DNA from 3 places in the Kitasatospora sp. NPDC036993 genome. Region 2 is predicted to be linked to each of the others. Evidence: riboswitches for the same ligand, from Rfam matches in the RefSeq annotation. Region 2 holds a riboswitch; each other region holds the start of a gene.
The links. Region 2 has a riboswitch for cobalamin ahead of ACZ7C5_RS15260 (ribonucleoside-diphosphate reductase subunit alpha). Riboswitches for the same ligand answer to the same signal wherever they lie in the genome.

Region 1 (7,076 bases), on a different contig from region 2:
CCCGTACCGGTCCGATGCGGGACATCGTCGCCACCATCCAGCCCGAGCAGGACGCCCTGGTGCGGGGCGAGTTGAGCGAGTCGGTGTGCGTGCAGGGCGCTCCCGGAAGCGGCAAGACCGCCGTCGGGCTGCACCGCGCCGCGTACCTGCTCTACAGCTACCCGCAGCGGATCCGGCGGAGCGGTCTGCTGGTCATCGGCCCCAACCCGGTCTTCCTGCGCTACATCGCCGAGGTGCTCCCCGCGCTCGGCGAGATCGACGTCGTCCAGAAGACCGTCGAGGACCTGGTCGCCACCCGGCCGGTCACCTCGGTGGACGACGAGCGGGCCGCCGTGGTCAAGCAGGACGCCCGGATGGCGACGGTGCTGCGCCGGGCGCTGTACGGGCGCATCCGGGCGACGGGCTCGGAGCCGCTGGTCGTCCCGGACGGCTCCTACCGCTGGCGGGTGTCCCCGGAGCGGCTCGACCGGGTGGTCGCCGAACTGCGCGAGCAGGCGCCTCCGTACGCGATCGGCCGGGAGAGCCTGCGCACCCGGGTGGTGGCGATGCTCCAGGACCAGGCCGAGCGCCGGTCCGGCGTGATGCCCGGGGCGTGGACGCGGAAGATCGGGCGTTCCAGGCCGGTCGCGGCCTTCCTGGAGGCCGCCTGGCCGAACCTGCGGCCGGAGGCTGTGGTCGCCGCACTGCTGAGCGACCCCGCGGTGCTGGCCGAGGCGGCGGAGGGGGTGCTCGGTCCGGAGGAGCGGGCGGCGATCCTGTGGCGCCGCCCGCCGCGCTCGGAGAAGAGCGCCAGGTGGTCCGAGCACGACCTGATGCTGCTGGACGAGGTGGCCGGACTGATCGAGCACCCGGCCGGCTTCGGTCACGTCGTGGTGGACGAGGCCCAGGACCTCTCCCCGATGCAGTGCCGGGCGATCGCCCGCCGCAGCGTCTTCGGCTCGCTCACCGTCCTCGGCGACCTCGCCCAGGCGACGGCGCCGTGGGCCGCCCGCAGCTGGCCCGAGCAGCTCGGCCACCTGGGCAAGCCGCAGGCCGCGGTGGTGCCGCTGACCACCGGTTTCCGCGTCCCGGCCGTGGTGATGGCCCTCGCCAACACCCTGCTGGGAGCGCTGGGCGTGGCGGTGCCGCCGGCCGTGTCGCTGCGGCAGGACGGCGAGCTGACGGTGCGGAGCGTGGCCGGGGGCGGCCTGGGCGGGGCGGTGGTGACGGCGGTGCGGGCCGCGCTGGAGCGCGAGGGCTCGATCGCGGTGATCGCGGCCGACGACGCGGTGGCGGAGACCGCCGAGGCCCTCCGGGAGGCGGGCGTCCCGACCGGCGCGGCCGAGCAGGCCGGCACCACGGCGCGGGTGACGGTGCTGCCGGCGTCGCTGGCGAAGGGGCTGGAGTACGACCACGTGGTGGTGCTGGAGCCGGCCGCGATCGTGGAGGCCGAAGCGCGCGGGCTGCACCGCCTGTACGTGGTGGTGACGCGGGCGGTCTCCCGGCTGGACGTCCTGCACGCCCGCCCGCTGCCCGCGCCGTTGGCCGGGTGACGGGCGGGGCGGGGCGGGTGCGGATCGCGCCAATTGCGGGGCCGTTTCGGGACGGCGGCCGCCAAGGAGACCAGGGTCTACACGACGACGAGGGACGGCAGCCTCCAGGAGTGGACCGCGGGTCCTGTGAACCACGGCTGGTCCCCTCGGAGCCCCGGCAACCAGGCACGCGGGCCCGCGACCCAGGGCGGGCCGACGGCCGCGGTGTAGCAGGGGACACCTTCGTGTTCGCCGACGGTACGGAGGACGGCCCCGGCAGGTGCCCGGCGTCCTCCGACCGGGGCACCTTCGGGGGCTGCCCTCACGTCGGCGGACAGGTGGTTTGAAAAATTCTTCAAGTTCATACATGCTGGCGTGCCGTCGGATCGGCGCGAGGTGCGTCAGGGTGCCCTCTGCGTGGGCACCGGACCCGCCGGCCCGGCCCCCTTGCCGCCTCGAAACCCTGGATGCGTTGAACCCATGAGCGACAGCCTGCCCCCGTGCCCGCAGTGTTCCTGCGAGTACACCTATGAGATGAACGCCCTCGTGGTCTGCCCCGAGTGCGCCCACGAGTGGGTGCCCGGCGGCTCCGAGGAGAGCGGCGCCGCGGCCGGCGAGCGTGTGATCAAGGATGCCGTCGGCAACGTGCTGAACGACGGGGACACCGTGACGGTGGTCAAGGCGCTCAAGGTCAAGGGCAGCGTCTCCGGCATCAAGGCCGGCACCAAGGTGCGCAACATCCGCCTGGTGGACGGCGTCGACGGGCACGACATCGACTGCCGTGTCGAGGGCTTCGGCGCCATGCAGCTCAAGTCGAGCGTGGTCAAGAAGGCCTGACCCGCGGGCCTGGACGGCCGCGCCCCGCCGAGGAGATCGGTGTGGGCGCGGCCGTTCCGTCTTTCCCGGACCGGAAAAGGGTGGAGTCGTCGCGGGAGTTAGTTATAGGCTCACAATGATTACAACAACACAAGTAACCATGGAGCGTCCGTCATGCCCGATGCCGCCCGACCGCGGCCCTGGCTCGTGCTCGCCATCTGCTGCATGAGCCTGCTGATCGTCAGCCTCGACGTCACCATCCTGAACGTGGCCCTGCCCGCCATCCGGAGTGACCTGCACACCTCGGTGTCCGGACTCCAGTGGACGGTCGACGCCTACACCCTGGTACTGGCGAGCCTCCTGATGCTCTCCGGATCGACCGCCGACCGGATCGGCCGCCGCCGGGTGTTCCGGATCGGACTGGTGGTGTTCTCCGGGGCCTCCCTGCTGTGCAGCCTGGCCCCCGGGCTCGGCTGGTTGCTCGCCGCGCGGATGCTCCAGGCGGTCGGCGGATCGATGCTGAACCCCGTCGCGATGTCGATCATCAGCAACACCTTCACCGACTCCCGGCAGCGCGCCCGCGCGATCGGCGTGTGGAGTGGCGTGGTCGGCATCAGCATGGCCGCCGGACCGATCCTCGGCGGGGTCCTGGTGGAGTCGGCCGGCTGGCGGGCGATCTTCTGGATCAACGTCCCGATCGGCCTGGCCGCGCTCTTCCTCACCCGCTACGTGCCGGAGTCGCGGGCGGCCCGCACCCGCAGGGCGGACCCGGTCGGCCAGCTGCTGGTCGTCGTGCTGCTCGCCGGACTCACCTACGCGATCATCGAGTCGCCGGAACGCGGCTGGACCTCGCCCGTGGTCCTCGGCTGCACGGCGGCCGCGCTCGGCGCGCTGCTGGGCCTGCTGTGGTACGAGCCCCGGCGCACCGACCCCCTGATCGACCTGCGGTTCTTCCGCTCCGCGCCGTTCTCCGGTGCCACCGTGATCGCGGTCGCCGCCTTCGCCGGCCTCGGCGGGTTCCTGTTCGTCGGCTCCCTGTACCTCCAGGACGTCCGCGGGCTCGACCCGCTGCACGCCGGGCTGTTCATGCTGCCGATGGCGGTCATGTCGCTGCTCACCGCGCCGCTGTCCGGCCGGATGGTGGCCACCCGCGGGCCGCGCACGCCCCTGCTGCTCGCCGGGACGGCACTGACCGCGAGCGCCGTGCTCCAGGCGGTCGGCTACGCCGAGCACGTGCCGACCGGTCTGCTGGTCGTCGCCTTCCTGCTCTTCGGCACCGGCTTCGGCCTGGTCAACGCGCCGATCACGAACACCGCCGTCTCCGGGATGCCCCGCGCGCAGGCGGGCGTGGCGGCGGCCGTCGCCTCCACCAGCCGGCAGGTCGGCCAGTCCCTGGGCGTCGCGGTGACCGGTGCGCTGATGGCCGGTGCCGCCCACGCCGACCCGGCGGCCTTCACCGCCGCCGCCCGGACGGCGTGGTGGATCATCGCCGGCTGCGGTGTCGCCGTGCTGGTCACCGGTACGCTCACTTCCGGTCGCTGGGCCAGGGCGACGGCCGAACGCGCGGCGGAGCGGCTCGCCGCCGAGGAGGCGGCCGAGGACGCCGGCGGCAACGGGATCAGAGAGACGAAGGGGACGGTGGACGCCTGATGGAGTGCCTTGACACCGGCGGACACCCGGAGCCGGGCGAGGCCGATGCCGGGATGGCGGCCCGGGTCTGGCAGGGGATGTACGCGCTCGTGCTGGAGCGCCACGACCGCCGCAAGGCCGTCGCCGACGCCCTCGGCATGAGCTTCAGCCGGGTCAGGGCGCTGCGCCGGCTCGCCGCCGGACCGCTCACCCTGCGGGAGCTGGCCGAGCGGCTGACCGCCGACCCGCCGTACACCACCGTGATCGTGGACGACCTGGTGCGGCGCGGCCTCGCCGAACGCATCACCAACCCGGCCGACCGGCGCTCCAAGCTGGTCCACCTCACCGAGGAGGGCGAGGCGAAGGCCGCGCTCGCCACCGGCATCCTCGCCACCCCGCCGGACGCCCTGCTCGCGCTGCCGCCGGAGGACATCCGCGCGCTCGACCGGGTGGTGGCGAAGCTCCTGGGCTGAGGCCGCCCCCGGGCCCGGGCGGTGCTCGACGGCCCCGGGCGGGCCGGTGACGACGCGTCCGTGACGTGTTCTCACGGGTTGTCGCTCTGGACTTACTAGGACGTCCAACTATATGGTCGACGGCAGGTCCGCGGTGTCAGGGAAGCCGGTGTGAGTCCGGCACGGTCCCGCCACTGTGACCGGGGAGTCCGTCCTCGCAGGAGACGGCCACTGGCAGCCAGCCGGGAAGGCCAGGGGGCGGGCGTCGATCCGGGAGTCAGGATACCGGCCGCGGGTGGTTCGTGTTTTCCACGAGGATGGAGACGACACGCATGACTCCGGGCCGCTGTTCCCGTTCCGCTGCCGTGCTTCCGGTCGCCAGGGCGCTCGACGCCTGACGATCCGTCATTTTCCGCCTGCCCGCAGGCCCGTGCGCCGACCGTGCGCGCGGCCGGGCGGCGGTGCTCTCCAGTCCTCCTCTCCCCAGCGCTGATGAGAGAAGGAACCGATGGTCCGTGAACTGACCCACTTCGTCGGCGGCAAGCGCGCCGCCGGGACGTCCGGCCGGTACGGCGACGTCTTCGACCCCAACACCGGCCGGGTGCAGGCCCGGGTGCCGCTGGCCGACCGTGGCGAGGTCGAGGCGGTGATCGCCGACGCCGCCCAGGCGCAGCCCGAGTGGGCGGCCTGGAACCCGCAGCGGCGGGCCCGGGTGCTGCTGCGCTTCCTGCAACTGGTCGAGGGCGAGAAGGAGGAACTCGCCCGGCTGCTCTCCGCCGAGCACGGCAAGACCGTTTCCGACGCCCACGGCGACATCCAGCGCGGCCTGGAGGTCGTGGAGTTCGCCGCCGGCATCCCGCACCTGCTGAAGGGCGAGTTCAGCGACAACGCCGGGACGGGCATCGACGTGTACTCGATGCGCCAGCCGCTCGGCGTGGTCGCCGGCATCACCCCGTTCAACTTTCCGGCGATGATCCCGCTCTGGAAGGCCGCCCCCGCCCTGGCCTGCGGAAACGCCTTCGTTCTCAAGCCCTCGGAGCGCGATCCCTCGGTGCCGCTGCGGCTGGCCGAACTCTTCCTGGAGGCCGGGCTGCCGCCAGGCGTGCTCAACGTGGTCAACGGCGGCAAGGAGGCCGTGGACACCCTGCTGGAGGACCCGCGCGTCCAGGCCGTGGGCTTCGTCGGCTCCACACCGATCGCCCAGTACGTCTACGCCACCGCCGCCGCCCATGGCAAGCGGGCGCAGTGCTTCGGAGGCGCCAAGAACCACCTGATCGTGATGCCGGACGCCGACCTCGACCAGGCGGCCGACGCGCTGATCGGCGCCGGGTACGGTTCGGCCGGCGAGCGGTGCATGGCGATCTCGGTGGCCGTCCCGGTGGGGGAGGAGACCGCGGACGCCTTGGTGGCCAAGCTGGTCGAGCGGATCGCCGCGCTCAAGGTCGGGCGCTCGGACGACCCGGCGGCGGACTTCGGCCCGCTGGTCGGCGCCGACGCGCTCGACCGGGTCCGCGGGTACCTGGACCTCGGCGTCCGGGAGGGCGCCGAACTCGTCGTCGACGGGCGGGAGTTCCGACTGGAAGGACACGAGGGCGGCTACTTCCTCGGCGCCTCGCTGTTCGACCGGGTCACGCCCGGGATGCGGATCCACCGCGAGGAGATCTTCGGTCCGGTGCTCACGGTCGTCCGCGCCGCCGACTACGAGGAGGCGCTGCGGCTGCCCAGCGAGCACGAGTTCGGCAACGGCGTGGCCATCTACACCCGGGACGGCGACACCGCCAGGGACTTCGCCCGGCGGGTGGACACCGGCATGGTCGGGGTCAACGTGCCCATCCCGGTGCCGGTCGCCTACCACACCTTCGGCGGCTGGAAGCGCTCCGCGTTCGGCGACCTCAACCAGCACGGCCCCGACTCCATCCGCTTCTACACCCGCACCCGCACCGTCACCTCGCGCTGGCCCTCCGGGGTCAAGGAGGGCGCGAGCTTCACCATGCCGACGATGGGGTGAACGCCGTGCACGCAAGTGATCTGACGGAAGATCAGATTGATATCGCCGCCGCGGTACGGGAGTTCGCCGCCGAGTGCCTGGCGCCGTACGCGGTGGAGTGGGACCAGGCCAAGCACTTTCCGGTGGACGTGCTGCGCAAGGCCGCCGACCTCGGGCTGGCCGGGGTCTACGTCCGCGAGGAGGCCGGCGGCTCCGGACTCTCCCGGCAGGACGGGGTGGTGGCCTTCGAGGCACTGGCCGGCGGCTGCCCTTCCATCGCCGCCTACCTGTCCATCCACAACATGGTCGGCTGGATGGTCGACCGCCACGGCACCGAGGAGCAGCGCGCCCGCTGGCTGCCCGCGCTCTGCTCGGCCGAGCACCTGGGCAGCTACTGCCTGACCGAACCGGGGGCAGGTTCCGACGCCGCCGCCATCACCACCCGGGCGGTGCGCGCCGGCGACCACTGGGTGCTGGACGGCGTCAAGCAGTTCGTCTCGGGCGCGGGTGCCGCCAGGGTGTACCTGGTGATGGCCCGCACCGGCGAACCGGGCGCCAGGGGCATCTCGGCGTTCCTGGTGGACCGCGACGACCCGGGCCTCTCCTTCGGGCCGAACGAGAGGAAGATGGGCTGGAACGCCCAGCCGACCCGCCAGGTGCTGCTGGACGGGGTCAGGCTGC
Region 2 (7,076 bases):
CCAGAGGACGGGGAGGGCGTGGTCGAGGCTGGGGAAGTCGGTGGGGCGCATGATGCCGGCGATTCCGGCCCGGACGACGCTCACGCGGCGGCCGCCTCGGGGGAGATGTGGCACCAGACGAACTTCCCGACGCCACCCTCGCGCGGGCAGCAGCCCCACTGGGTGGCCAACTCCCTGACGAGCAGCAGGCCTCGGCCGCTCTCGGCGGTGGTGGAGGCGGGGCGGTACGAGGGCTCCTCGCCGTCGGCGTCGTGCACCTCGATGCGGAGCGTGTCGTCCGGGGAGAGCTGGAAGCGGACGAGGATGAGGAGGTTGTGCGGGGCGCGGCAGTGCCGGACGGCGTTGGTGACCAGCTCGCTGACCAGCAACTCGCCGGTGAAGACGAGGAGTTCGCCGGAGGGGTGGGGGAGGAGGAACTTGTGGAGCGCCCAGCGGGCGGCCCGGGGGGAGGAGCGGTGCCGGGGGAGCCAGCAGCTCCGCTCGATGGGGGCGGGTGAGGGGGAGAGGTCTTCAGGCATGGCAGGGCCACCTATGGGGTGTGCAGGTGAAAGCGGCTGAAGAGGGCATGGGGATGCCCGGTGAGTAGCCCACTGCGATCACGATGTGTCGATCAACAAGCTACGGTGAGTAGCATGCTCCTGGGGGCTTCCAAAGTGCAAGTCCCTACTTTGGAAGTGATCAAAGATTGTTGCGGCGGGCCTGGGGCGGCAGACTGACTGCGCACAGAAGCGGGGAGGTCACGCGTGCCGGTGAACAGGAATCCGACCGTCCGACAGCGGCGGCTCGCTCGAACTCTCAAAGAGATGCGGCTTGCTGCGGGAATGACGATTGCCCAATCGGCCAGACAGCTCGTCTGCGCCGAGAGCAAGATCAGTCGGATCGAGGCAGCGCAGTCCGGAATCAGGCTCGTCGATCTTCGGCTGCTGCTCGACCTCTATGGAGTGGTGGATCAGGCGACGCGCGGTCAGCTGGAGGACCTGTCTCGGGATGGACGTCTGCGTGGCTGGTGGGACAGGTATTCCGACACCCTGTCGCCGCTGTATGCCGACTACATCTCATTGGAGGCCGATGCCTCCGACGCCTACAGCGTGGAGACCTTCCTGATCCCGGGCCTCCTGCAAACGGAGGACTACACCAGGGCCGTCGTGCGGGCGCAGATAGAGGATGCCGACGATGGACAGGTGGAGAGGCTGACCAAGGTCAGGTTGGAGCGGAGGTCGGTGCTGGCTCGCGAGTCTCCGCTGCGGCTGTGGGTCGTGCTCTCAGAGTCCGCGTTGAAGCACCAGGTCGGTGGGCGGGCGGTGATGCGGGAGCAACTCGACTATGTGGTCACCATGGCGGACCGCTCGAACATCAACATTCAAGTGCTGCCGGAGGAATCGGATGTTCATGCCGCGCTCTTCGGGCCACTGGTGATCCTCAGCTTCCCTGAGAGCACTGAGACGGACGTCGTGTACGTGGACAGCCTCCTCAGCACCCTCTACATCGAGGAGCCGGGCGAGGTCTTCAAGTACTCCAACCTGTTCCGCCGGGCGTTGGCCGAGTCTCTGCCGCGCAAGGAATCGATCGCGCTCATCAAGCGCATTGCGAAAGGAAGGTACAGCGATGAGTAGCACCCCGCAGGGTGCGGCCGCTGTCGACCTCATCTGGCGAAAGTCATCGTTCTCAGGGGCTCAGAGCAACTGTATTGAGATCGCGGCTGGTGTCACCGAGGTTGTGCCGGTGCGTGACTCGAAGGATCCGAACGGGCCGGCGCTGCTCTTCCCGGCCGAGGCCTGGGCCTCGTTCCTCTCCGGGGTCAAGTCCGGAGACTTTCCGACCGGCTGAAACATCAGCGGTGCCCCGCACGGGCTGTGGCCGTGCGGGGCACCGCTGATGTCGTATCTGCTGGCTTAGAAGTCGTCGTCGAAGGCGACCGAGCCCTCGACGGCCACCTGGTACGCCGACACGCGACGCTCGAAGAAGTTGGTCAGCTCCTGGACGTTCTGGAGCTCCATGAAGCCGAACGGGTTGGTCGAGCCGTACCGGATCGGCAGGCCCAGCCGCGCCAGGCGCTGGTCGGCCACGGCCTCCAGGTACTCGCGCATCGAGTCGGTGTTCATGCCGGCCAGACCGTCGCCGCACAGGTCCTGGGCGAACTGGAGCTCGGCCTCGACGGCCTCCTCCAGCATCTCCGTCACCTGCTTCGCCATCTCGTCGTCGAAGAGGTCGGGCTCCTCCTCGCGCACGGTGTCGACCACCGACATGGCGAAGTCCATGTGCATGGACTCGTCGCGGAACACCCAGTTCGTCCCCGTCGCGAGACCGTGCAGCAGACCGCGCGACCGGAACCAGTACACGTACGCGAACGCGCCGTAGAAGAACAGGCCCTCGACGCACGCCGCGAAGCAGATCAGGTTGAGCAGGAACGCCCGGCGATCTTCCTTCGTCTGCAACGAGTCGATGTGGTCGACCGCGTTCATGTACTTGAAGCAGAACTGCGCCTTCTGGCGGATGGAGGGGATGTTCTCCACCGCCGCGAAGGCCGCGTTGCGGTCCTCCGGGTCGGGCAGGTAGGTGTCCAGCAGCGTCAGGTAGAACTGGACGTGCACGGCCTCCTCGAACAGCTGACGCGACAGGTACAGCCGCGCCTCCGGGGAGTTGATGTGCTTGTAGAGGCTCAGCACCACGTTGTTGGAGACGATCGAGTCACCCGTCGCGAAGAACGCGACCAGTCGCCCGATGAGGTGGCGCTCGCCCTCGCTGAGCTTCGCCAGGTCGGCGACGTCGGAGTGCAGGTCCACCTCCTCGACGGTCCAGGTGTTCTTGATGGCGTCCCGGTACCGGTCGTAGAACGACGGGTAGCGCATCGGGCGCAGGGTCAGCTCGAAGCCGGGGTCGAGCAGCATCTTCTGGCGGTCGTCGGACATTACTGGCAGGCCTCGCAGGACTCGGGGTTCTCCAGGGAGCAGGCGATGGCGGCTTCCTGCTCCGGGGTGAGGGTCGGACTGTTCACGGGCACCGGCGCGGGCGCGGGCGCGGCGGCACGTGCGGTGCCGGACGCGGCCTGGGCGATGCGGGTGGCCGGGCGCGAACGCAGGTAGTAGGTGGTCTTGAGACCGACCTTCCACGCGTAGGCGTACATCGAGCTGAGCTTGCCGATGGTCGGCGCCGCCATGAACAGGTTCAGGGACTGGCTCTGGTCCAGGTACGGCATGCGGGCCGCGGCCAGGTCGATCAGCGCGCGCTGCGGCAGCTCCCAGGCCGTGCGGTACAGCGAGCGCACCTCGGCGGGCAGCCAGTTCAGCTCCTGCACCGAGCCGTTGGCGTCGCGCAGCGCGTCGCGGGTCTGCTGGTCCCAGACGCCGAGGTCCTTGAGCTCGCGCACCAGGTACGGGTTGACCTGGAGGAACTCGCCGGACAGCGTCTCGCGCTTGAACAGGTTGGACACCTGCGGCTCGATGCACTCGTACACGCCGGCGATGGACGCGATGGTCGCGGTCGGCGCGATCGCGAGCAGCAGCGAGTTGCGCAGGCCGGTCTCGGCGATCCGGGCGCGCAGCGCGGTCCAGCGGTCGGCCCACTGCGGGGCGGCCGTCGGGAAGTGGTCGATGTGCAGCTCGCCGCGGGCCGCGCGGGTCTCGCCGTACGCCTCGTGGCGGCCGAGCTGCTCGGCCAGGTCGGCGGAGCGCTCGTACGCGGTGAGCATGATGCGCTCGGCGATCAGCGTCGAAAGGGCCTTCGCCTCGGCCGAGTCGAAGTCGATCCGCAGCTTGAAGAAGACGTCCTGGAGGCCCATCACGCCGAGGCCGACCGGCCGCCAGCGGGAGTTGGAGGTGCCGGCCTCGGTGGTCGGGTAGAAGTTGATGTCCACCACGCGGTCGAGGAAGGTGACGGCGGTGCGCACGGTGGCGTCCAGCCGCTCCCAGTCCATCGCGCCGGCGAGGTCGCCGGCGGAGGCCCCGGCGGCCACGTGGGCGCCCAGGTTGACCGAGCCCAGGTTGCAGACGGCGGTCTCGGAGTCGTCCGTGACCTCCAGGATCTCCGTGCACAGGTTGGAGGAGTGCACGGTGCGGCCCGGCAGCGCGGTCTGGTTGGCGGCGCGGTTGGAGGCGTCCTTGAAGGTCATCCAGCCGTTGCCGGTCTGCGCCAGGGTGCGCATCATGCGGGCGTACAGGGTCTGCGCCGGGATGGTGCGGACGGCCTTGCCGGCCTGCTCGGCCTTGAGGTACGCCTCGTCGAAGTCGGCGCCCCACAGGTCGACCAGCTCCGGCACGTCGGCCGGGGAGAACAGCGACCAGTCCTGGTTGGCGTTGACCCGGCGCATGAACTCGTCCGGGATCCAGTGCGCCAGGTTGAGGTTGTGGGTGCGGCGGGCCTCTTCGCCGGTGTTGTCGCGGAGCTCCAGGAACTCCTCGATGTCGGCGTGCCAGGTCTCCAGGTAGACGCAGGCCGCGCCCTTGCGGCGGCCGCCCTGGTTGACGGCGGCGACCGAGGAGTCGAGGGTGCGCAGGAACGGCACGATGCCGTTGGACTTGCCGTTGGTGCCGCGGATCAGGCTGCCGCGCGAGCGGATGCGCGAGTAGGACAGGCCGATGCCGCCGGCGTGCTTGGACAGCCGGGCGATCTGCGCGTAGCGGTTGTAGATCGAGTCCAGGTTGTCCAGCGGCGAGTCGAGCAGGTAGCAGCTCGACATCTGCGGGTGCCGGGTGCCGGAGTTGAAGAGCGTCGGCGAGGAGGTCAGGTACTCCAGGCGGCTCATCAGGCCGTACAGCTCGGCCACCTCGCGCACCGACTGCTCGCTGTCGCCGACCGCCAGGCCGCACGCGACGCGGAGCAGGAAGTGCTGCGGGGTCTCGATCACCTTGCGGGTGATCGGGTGGCGCAGCAGGTAGCGGGACTGCACGGTGCGCAGGCCGAAGTACTCGAAGCGGTCGTCGCCCTCGGGGTCGATCAGCGCGTCCAGCGCGGCGGCGTGCTTGGCGACGAAGTCGGCGGTGGCGTCGCCGATCAGGCCCTCGTCGTGGCCGACGGTGATCGAGGCCGAGAAGGACACCGAGCCCTGGCTGTTCGCCTCGTCGACGATCTCCAGCGCGAGCAGCCGGGCGGCCAGCTTCGAGTACTGGGGGTCCTCGGCGATCATCGACGCGGCGGCGTCCACGGCCAGCCCGCGCAGTTCGGCGAAGTCCGAGCCGGCGTGGCGGCCGCGCAGCGCGGCGGCGGCGACATGGCCGGGGTCCACCTCGGTGAGGTCGACGCTGCGGTCGGTGAGCAGCCGCAGCAGGGCGCCGCCGGGGTCGGAGACCGTCGGGTCGGTGAAAACGGTACCGGTGCCCTGGGCGGGCAGGGTGGCTGAGGCTGCGGTGGTCAAGGCGCTCTCTCCTGGCGGCGATCGGCGGCTGTGATCGGGGGGCCACCGGGCCGATGGGGGCAGGGGAGCACGGCACGAACGCACACGGCGTCGCGCGACGGTTACTCCCCGGCCCGCCCGCGAGGCCCGGAGGGGTACTGCTCGTGCTGGCGCGGCCTCTGCGGGAGGGCCGTGGCGCACACTGTCCGGCAGGTAATCGGACTCGCGGGCACGGCTGCTGGAGCCGCCCGCTCACCGCTGCGGGGCAGTCCCGGATTCGCACCGGGTTCCCCTGCGTCGACAGCAGAAGCGAGCATACATGTTGTGCCGCCGGACTGCGGTGGCACCATATGTTGTGGCTGTCGTGTCGCGGGTGTGGCTGAGCGGGGTGGCCCGTCAGTGCTTCAGATAGACCTTGTACGTGCTCGAATCACCGGTCGGTGAGGTGAATTGGGCGACCAGCCGGTAGTGTCCGGCGGCGGTCAGGGCGTCGCTCAGGGCCCGGTCGGTGGCCTTCGGCGCGGTGCTGTCGAGGACGACCACGGTGAACCAGCCGTCCCGGATCGCGGCCACGCTGCCGGCGTCGCCGTGGTGCTGCACCCCGGCGCCGTCGCGGTAGTCCGTGCCGGCCCGCGCGGAGACCCACTGCTCGGGTCGGGAGACGCCGCCCAGGTAGTACTCGGCGAGTCCGTCGACCTCGGTGAGGTAGCGGCCCTGGGGCTCCGCGTGGACCCGCAGGACGGCCAGCAGGCGGCCGGAGTCGGGCCCGTTCTGGTAGCGCAGGGCGGACTGCTCCAGGCCGAGGGCGAGCAGCGCGACCCAGACCAGGATGCCCAGCTGGGGGTGGCGGAAGTGGGCGCCGACCAGCCGGGTCAGGCCGACCCCGGCGAGCGGGGCGGCGAGCAGCATGCCGTAGCCGAGGTGGCGGAACAGCGCGCCGGAGGTGCCGGTCCACAGGTGGGCGGCGGGGACCAGCAGGGTGGTGACGGTCAGGACGGCCCCGAGCAGGGCGCGCCGGCCCCGGGTGGTGGGGACGGCGTCCTTCTCCGGCGCGTCGTGCTCGTTGATCTGCTCGTGGCGCGCGTAGGCGATGGTGCCGGCCACCGCGAGGACGGTGAACAGGCCGGCCCACTGGAGCGTGCCGAGCAGGATCGAGCCGGCTGAGCCGGGGGCGTTGCCGCGCGAGGGCGACCACCCCGCGACCCTGCCGAGGGTGCCGTACGGGAGCAGCAGCAGGAGGGTGCCGGCGCCCGTCAGCAGCGCGCGCAGGGCTGCTGGTCCCGGCCGCTGGTACGGCCGGGCGCAGGCGAACGCGAGGGCGACCAGGGCGGGGACGGCGAAGGCCGCGGAGTAGGCGACGGCGCAGGCCAGCGCCGTGGGTGGGGCGGCGAGCAGGGCCAGGGCCGGATGCCGTCGGGCGGTGAACACGGTGGTCCAGGCCGCGACGGCGACCAGCAGGACGGCGAGCGACTCGGGTGCGGCGTAGAAGCCGACCACGACGGTGGACTGGAGGACGGCGTAGACGGCGATGGCGCAGATGGCGACCCGCTCGTTGAACAGCCGCCGGGTCAGCGAGTACAGCAGGACGGTGGTGACCAGCGCGAAGCCGAGGCTGAGCAGCCGGGTGCCCCAGATGCCACCGGCGTTCGCGGCGGCGCCGGCCAGTGGCGGGTAGAGCCAGGGCGAGCCGTGCACCCGGTCGACCAGGTCGGTGGTGACCGGGGTGCCGTGCAGCAGGTGGGCCAGC
Region 3 (7,076 bases), on a different contig from region 2:
AAGGGGCGCACGACGAGCGTGTCCTCGATCCGGACGCCGCCCTTGCCCGGGAGGTGGACCCCTGGGCCGACGGTGACCGGCACGCGGCTGTCCAGTTTACCCATGTCCGACGGACCGAGGCGCGGCGCCTCCCGGATCTCCAGCCCGATGCCGTGGCCCACCGGGTGCGGGGAGGCCTCGGCGTGGCCGGCCGCCTCCAGCACCTGCCGGGCGGCCCGGTCGGGCACGCACTGCTCCACTCCTGGTCCGAGGGCCTCCCGCCCGGCCCGCTGGGCCCGGAAGACCAGCCGGTGCAGCTCCACCTGCCAGGGCGCGGGGGCTGCGCCGATCACGAAGGTACGGGCGGTGGAGACGCCGTAGCCCCGGTACTGGGCGCCCATCACCACGGTCAGGAAGTCGCCCTCCTCCACCCGGCGGTCGGTCGGCTGGTGGGCGGCCTGGCCGGAGTGGCTGCCGGTGCCGACCGAGACCGGGAAGGCGGCCCGGTCGGCGCCGTGGTCGATCATCCGGCGCTCCAGCTCCATCGCCAGGTGCCGCTCGGTGCGGCCGACCAGGATCGACTCCAGCAGCTCGCCGAGCGCCTGGTCGGCGATCTCGGCGGCGATCCGCAGGTCGGCGATCTCGTGCTCGTCCTTGACCACTCGCAGCCCCTCGACCACCCGGCCGAGGTCCACCAGCCGGGCCCCCTCGGCCAGGCCCCCCACCGCCCGGTGCCTGCTGACGGTCAGGTCGTGCTCCTCCACGGCCAGGCCCGACACACCGGACCTGGCGGCGGCGGCCGCGGCGGCCAGCGCGGTGTCCGCTCCGGTCGCCACCGGCATCCGGGCGACGTCCGGGGCGATCAGGTGCTCCCCCGAGTCGTCCGGGGGCAGGTCGTCCGGCAGCGCGAGCAGCGCTCTCTCCCTGGTGAGCAGCAGGGTCGCCCCACAGGGCGCGCAGCCCGTGAGGTACCGCACGTTCGCCGCACGGGTGACCAGGGCCGCATCGGCCCCCGTCGCACTGCAGTGCTCCCTCACCCGTTCCCGCCGCCCCGCGTACGCATCCGCCATGCGTCGAGCCTACGAACCCCCGGCCCGAAGCGCCCGCCGAGCACCCCCGACAGAACCCCCAGTACCCCTTGCGCGCCCCCCGCGCTTCCGTGCCCTCCCCCTCGGGCACGCGCCGGGTTCCCCGCTCCCCCGGGCGTCGGACGCCGGGAATGGGCGGGGCCGGGCCCACGTTGGACGGGGTGGAAATGAATTCCATTTCGGTGCACGGGCTCGGTCCACCGACCGGGACCCGCCGCCCCTGGCCCCAGGAGGACGCCCGATGGCCCGCAGCGAACTGCGCCCGGTGATCAAGCTCCGCTCCACCGCCGGCACCGGCTTCACGTACGTGACCCGCAAGAACCGCCGCAACGACCCGGACCGGATGGTCCTGCGCAAGTTCGACCCGGCCGCCGGCCGGCACGTCGACTTCCGCGAGGAGCGCTGACCCCGCCCACCCGGACGGCGCCTCCCCCCGGCGCGGGGAGGCGCCGTTCCGCGCACGGGTCAGTGCTTCTGTGCCCCCTGGCCGGGCGTCCAGCGCTTCTCGACGTGGGCGAGCTTCCAGTACCCGATCGCGATCGCCCAGACCACCACGAACAGCCCGGCGATGGCGTACCCGACGTTGTCCAGCGAGATCTCGGCGACGAACCCGGTGACCGGGTCGGTCAGGTCCAGCTTCTCGTGCAGCACCCCGACCAGCTCGATGGTGCCGATGATGAAGGCCACCGCGATCGACAGACCCGTGATGGTCAGGTTGTAGTACACCTTCCGCACCGGGTTGGCGAAGGCCCACTGGTACGCGAAGTTCATGAACGTCCCGTCCAGGGTGTCGAACAGGCTCATCCCGGCCGCGAACAGCAGCGGCAGGCAGACGATCGCGTACCAGGGCAGCCCGGAGGCCGCGCCCGAGCCGGCCATCACCATCAGGGTGACCTCGGTCGCGGTGTCGAAGCCCAGGCCCAGCACCATGCCGACCGGGAACATCTGGCCCGGCCTGGTGATCGAACGGGTCGCCCGGTTCAGCACCCGGGCCATGAAGCCGCGCGAGTCGAGGTGGGCCTCCAGCTCCTTCTCGTCGTACTGCCCGGCGCGCATCGAACGGAACACCTTGAGGATGCCGAGCAGCGCCGCCAGGTTGAGCGCGCCGATCAGGTAGAGGAACACGCCGGAGGTGGTGGTGCCGACCACGCCGAGCCACTTGTGGGTGGCCGACTCGTCGTCCATCAGGGTGTTCGCCAGCTGCGCGCCGCCCGCCACCAGGGCGGCCATCAGCACCACCATCGAGGAGTGCCCGAGGGCGAACCAGAAGCCCACCGAGACGGGGCGCTTGCCGTCCGCCATCAGCTTGCGGGTGGTGTTGTCGATCACCGCGATGTGGTCGGCGTCGAAGGCGTGCCGCATCCCGAGGGTGTAGGCGGTGACGCCCAGGCCCACCCCGAAGACCTGGGTGCCGACCTCGTACTTCTCGGGCGCGACCAGGAAGAGGAGCGTCCCGAAGGCCACCACGTGCATGGCCAGGATCACCCCCATCAGCCCGGCCGTACGGATGGTGTCCTCGCGCCGCCACTGGAAGCTGGGCAGCACCGAGGGCGCCGGATTCGCCCCGGCGGCAACGGTTTCGGGCAGGGTCATCTGCGGATCACGCTCCAGCACCTCGTGGAAAACCTCGTGAGATGCCGTGGCCGGTCTCCTGGCTTACGGGACGCCCGTACCCGCCTTCCCAGGTGCGCGGGGCACCCAGTGGCTCCATGGGTACGGACGACGCTCCTCCGCGGGCGGAGGAACGACCCGATCACAGTGGCGAGGGCCGCTCCGGACTGGGGACCCCTGAGGGTCCGTCACCGGTCTTCCCGAGCACCACGGCGGGCTACACCGTAGGGGCCCCGCCCGACCCGTGCAAGGCTGCGCACGTGCGCAGGTGTCCAGGATCACAGACCCTTGCCTGCGAGAATGCCGGCATGCATCTCGTACCTGCCGACCGCGTGGGCCACCGCACCATCGACGGGCACCGGGTCTGCGAGGCCATCGCCGCGATCGGCGATCCCGCGCACGTCCGGACCTGGGCCGAGCGCTTCTCGCTGCTCGCCGACCCCGGACGCCTCGCCCTGCTGCTCGCCCTCCACCGGGCCGGCCCGCTCGCCGTGACGGACCTGGCGGTCGCCACCGGCATGCGCGACCCCGCCGTCTCCCAGGCCCTGCGCCTGCTCCGCACCGCCGGGGTGGTCACCGGCGACCGGGACGGACGAGTGGTGCGCTACCGGCTCGTGGACGAGGCCATGCGCCCCCTCCTCGACGAGTGCGCCGCCGCCGAGCACCACGAGCCCAGCGCGGCGGCGGGCTGACCCCCACTCGGAAACCGTGCCGCGGCGGAGCCGGATGAGTACGATCATGGTGTGCCGTCCCACCCCCACGCCTGGCCCGCCGACCGCTGGAGCACCCGACCGGTCAGGGCCCGCGTGCTGGCGGTCGCCCGCACCCTCACCTCGGCCACCCGGGTCCTGGACGTCCTCACCCTGCTGAGCCCGGACGGCATCGAGCGGTACTTCACCGTCAACCCCGGCTCCGCCTTCGCCGACCGCGCCCTGGACGACTACCTGCGCGGCCTGCCCGGCTTCACCGTGCTGGACTGGGAGGACGCCGTCCGGCACCGCTTCGACCTGGCCGTCGCCTGCGCCGTCCACTCCTCCATGCACCGCCTGGACGCCCGCCTCGTCGTCCTCCCGCACGGCGTCGGCTACAACCGCCTGGTCACCGAGTCCACCGGCGACACGGTCACCGCCGCCGGCCTGTCCCGCAACGAACTCACCCACCGCGGACGGGTGTTCGTGGACGTCCTCGGCCTCTCCCACCCCGAGCAGCTGGACCGGCTTCGGGTCTCCTGCCCCGAGGCGCTGGACGTCGCCCGGGTCGTCGGCGACCCGTGCTTCGACCGGATGCTCACCAGCCGGCGCTCCCGCGACGGCTACCGCGCCGCGCTCGGCGCCACCGGCGGCCGACGGCTCGTCGTCGTCAGCTCCACCTGGAGCGGGCACTCGTTGCTCGGCCGCCACCCCGACCTCCCCCAGCGGCTGGTCCGCCGGCTGCCCGCCGACGAGTACACCGTGGCCGTCGTCCTGCACCCCAACGTCTGGAGCCGCCACGACCCCGAGGCGCTGCTCGACGACGCCCGCCGGATGGGCCTGCGCCTGATCCCGCCCCACCAGGGCTGGCAGGCCGCACTCGTCGCCGCCGACTGCGTGATCGGCGACCACGGCTCGGTCACCGTCTACGGCGCCGCCCTGGAACACCACACCGTGCTCGTCGCCACCGGCGCCGCCGAACTCGACCCGCACTCCCCCGGCTACGCCTTCGGCCAGGCCGCGCCCGTCCTCGACCCGGACGGGGACCTCGCCGCCCAGCTCGAACTCGCCCTGGCCCGGGGCCCGGCCGACCTCAGCGGCGTCACCGGCCGCTCGCTCGCCCACCAGGGCGAATCCGCCCACCTGCTGCGCCCGCTGCTCTACTCCTTCCTGGACGGACTCGACGAACCCGCGGACGAACCGGCCGTACCGCCCTACCCCAGGCCCGTTCCGCGCCCCGCGACCGCCGAGGGGCCCACCGCGTACGACGTCGAGGGAGTGAGCGAGGGCACCGAGGTCAGCCTCCGGCGCTACCCCTTCGACCCGCGCGACCACACCCCGCGCGGCTTCCACGCCCTCACCGACGACCACCCCGGCGACGCCCTGCGCCACACCGCCGAGGTGCTCGCCCGCACCGAGGCCCACGCCGAACGCCCCGCCACCCGCTGGCTCGCCGACACCGCCGCCGAACTGCCCGGCCTCGCCGTCGCGGTGGCCGCCCTCGGCCCGGCCCGCCATCTGCTGCGGCTGCGCGGCGGCCCGCTGCTGGAGGCCCGCGCCGAACCGGACTGGGGCCGCCCCGACCCCGGCATCGACCCGCTGCTGCTCGGCTCCGCCGTCGCCTCCTGGCTCGCCGACGGCGGCGACCCGGCCGGCCTCCCCGACCACGGACTCACCGTCCGCACCGGCGGCCACCGTACCCGGGTGTCCTTCAGTACCGGCCCGTAGGCTCCTAGGACGGGCCCTGACCGGCCAGTTCCCGCAGCCGTTCGCGGCTGCGCTCCGCCAGTTCCACGTCGCCCCGCTCCTCGGCGAGGCCGAGCAGCAGGGTGTGCGCCTGCGCCTCCTTGGCGTACTGGCTCCGCTCCCTGGCCTGCCGGGCGCAGTCGTCCGCCTGGGCGACGGCGAGGTCCAGCTGCCCGAGCGCCCGGTGGGCCCGGGCGCGGACCAGCGGCAGCTTCATCAGCATGTCCTCGTCCCGCGTCCGCCCCGCCTGGGCGGTGGCCCCGGCCAGCAGGGCCAGCGCCTCCCCGGGACGGCCGTCGGCGATCAGCGCCTGCGCCACGTTGTAGCTCTGGACGATCTCGCCGTGGTCGTCGCCCCGGTTCGCCGCCAGGGCCAGGGTGAACCGCTCCACCGCGTCGGCCGGGCGCCCGTCGGCCAGGCAGAGCAGACCGTCCGTCTCGTAGAGCACCCCCACCACCTGACGGTCGGTCACCAGCGGGACCAGCTCCGTGGCGAGCGCCAACTGCTCGGCGGCGAGCCGGTGCTCCCCGCGCTCGAAGTGGGCCCTGGCGAGCTGGTTGCGCATCCGGACCACGGCGGCCGGCCGGTTGTCCCACTGGGCCGACTCGATGCCGAGCCGGTGGGCGGCGATCCAGTCCTGGTAGAGCTTCCGGCCGTGGTAGAGCGGCCAGAGCGACTCGCAGAGCCGCCACACCTCGCCGTGCCGGCCCTGCTCGGCCGCCGCCTCCACCACGGCGCGGAAGTTGGCGCGTTCGGCGTACAGCCACTCCAGGGCCGCGGTCCCGGACGGGAAGCGGGGCAGGTCGTCACCGCTCGGCTCCTGGAGGCGCAGCCGCTTCCCTGCCATCGCCCGGTCGGCCGCCGACGCCCGGCCGCGGTAGTACGCGACGACTCCGGCGAGCAGCCCCTCGCGGTCGGGCAGTTCCCGCGCCCGGCCGTAGGCGTGCGTCCGCACCACGTCATGGGCCCGGAAGCGGTCCTCGCCGTCGTCGTCCAGCACTTCGTCCAGCAGGTGGACGCCGCGCAGCTCCCCGATCGCCCGTTCGGCCCGCCGGACGCCGACCGCCCGCGCCAGTCCGGCGGACACGAAGGGGCCCGGGTGCACGCCGATCAGGTGGTAGAGCGCCCGGCCCTCCGGCGACAGCCGTTCGTAGACCAGGTCGTACGTCGCGCCGAGATCGTTCTCCTCGTCCTCCAGCATCGCCAACCTGCCCTCGCGGTCGTGCAGTTCGGCCACCACCCGGCCGACCGGCAGGCTGTCGCGGTCCAGCAGCTGGCTGCCGACCGCGTTCAGCGCGAGCGGCAGTCCGCCGCACAGCTCGACCAGCTCCGCCAGCTCCCCGTCGGTGCCCCGCCCCGAGCCCACCCAGCCGCGCACCAGCTCGGCGCCCGCCGTCGCGCTCAGCGGCCCGAGCTGCCGCACCCGCGCGCCGTCCGTCCGCAGCGCGGGCAGCCGGCGCCGGCTCGCGACCACCACCAGCCCGCGGGCCGGGAGCAGCGCCCGGACCTCCGCGGCGTGTTCGACGTTGTCCAGGAAGAACAGGCAGCGGCGCTCGGCGGTGGCGGTGCGGAAGGCCGTGAACCGCTCGGCCTCCACGGCCGGCGGCTCGGTGCCGAGGGCGCGCAGGAAGCCGGCCAGCAGCTCGGGGAGGTCCACCCCGCCCTGGTGCCGGTAGGCGAGGAGGTCCGCGTAGAGGTCGCCGTCCGGGAAGCTCCCCCGGTGCTCCTCGGTGAACTTGGCGATCAGCTCGGTCTTGCCGACCCCGCCCAGACCGGTGAACACCACGATCCCGAGTCCGCCCGCCTCGACCGGGGCCAGGGCCTCGGCGAGGGCGGCGAGTTCCGGCTCGCGGTTGACGAACGGGCCGTGCGGCGACCGGACCTGACGAGGTCTCGCCTTCTGTTCGGGCTGGTGGATGTGCAGCGATCCGATGGTCCCGGCCTGCACCACATGGCCGCCCAC

Region 1: another riboswitch for cobalamin. It lies ahead of ACZ7C5_RS36770 (CoA-acylating methylmalonate-semialdehyde dehydrogenase); the one in region 2 lies ahead of ACZ7C5_RS15260 (ribonucleoside-diphosphate reductase subunit alpha).
Region 3: another riboswitch for cobalamin. It lies ahead of nicT (Nickel transporter NicT); the one in region 2 lies ahead of ACZ7C5_RS15260 (ribonucleoside-diphosphate reductase subunit alpha).

The regions. Positions count from the first base shown of each region.
Region 1 is NZ_JBVJRP010000031.1:30,133-37,208, forward strand. Features, by position in the region: gene ACZ7C5_RS36750 (HelD family protein) at 1-1,532, shown strand, start outside; gene ACZ7C5_RS36755 (zinc ribbon domain-containing protein YjdM) at 1,992-2,348, shown strand; gene ACZ7C5_RS36760 (MFS transporter) at 2,502-3,977, shown strand; gene ACZ7C5_RS36765 (MarR family winged helix-turn-helix transcriptional regulator) at 3,977-4,429, shown strand; cobalamin riboswitch at 4,533-4,716, shown strand; gene ACZ7C5_RS36770 (CoA-acylating methylmalonate-semialdehyde dehydrogenase) at 4,917-6,416, shown strand; gene ACZ7C5_RS36775 (acyl-CoA dehydrogenase family protein) at 6,422-7,076, shown strand, end outside.
Region 2 is NZ_JBVJRP010000006.1:288,244-295,319, forward strand. Features, by position in the region: gene ACZ7C5_RS15235 (hypothetical protein) at 1-84, opposite strand, end outside; gene ACZ7C5_RS15240 (ATP-binding protein) at 81-518, opposite strand; gene ACZ7C5_RS15245 (helix-turn-helix domain-containing protein) at 744-1,613, shown strand; gene ACZ7C5_RS15250 (DUF397 domain-containing protein) at 1,606-1,827, shown strand; gene ACZ7C5_RS15255 (ribonucleotide-diphosphate reductase subunit beta) at 1,893-2,909, opposite strand; gene ACZ7C5_RS15260 (ribonucleoside-diphosphate reductase subunit alpha) at 2,909-5,326, opposite strand; cobalamin riboswitch at 5,521-5,679, opposite strand; gene ACZ7C5_RS15265 (glycosyltransferase family 39 protein) at 5,726-7,076, opposite strand, start outside.
Region 3 is NZ_JBVJRP010000003.1:394,893-401,968, forward strand. Features, by position in the region: gene ACZ7C5_RS08015 (M24 family metallopeptidase) at 1-1,049, opposite strand, end outside; gene rpmG (50S ribosomal protein L33) at 1,309-1,473, shown strand; gene nicT (Nickel transporter NicT) at 1,533-2,660, opposite strand; cobalamin riboswitch at 2,692-2,905, opposite strand; gene ACZ7C5_RS08030 (ArsR/SmtB family transcription factor) at 2,987-3,370, shown strand; gene ACZ7C5_RS08035 (hypothetical protein) at 3,422-5,095, shown strand; gene ACZ7C5_RS08040 (AAA family ATPase) at 5,100-7,076, opposite strand, start outside.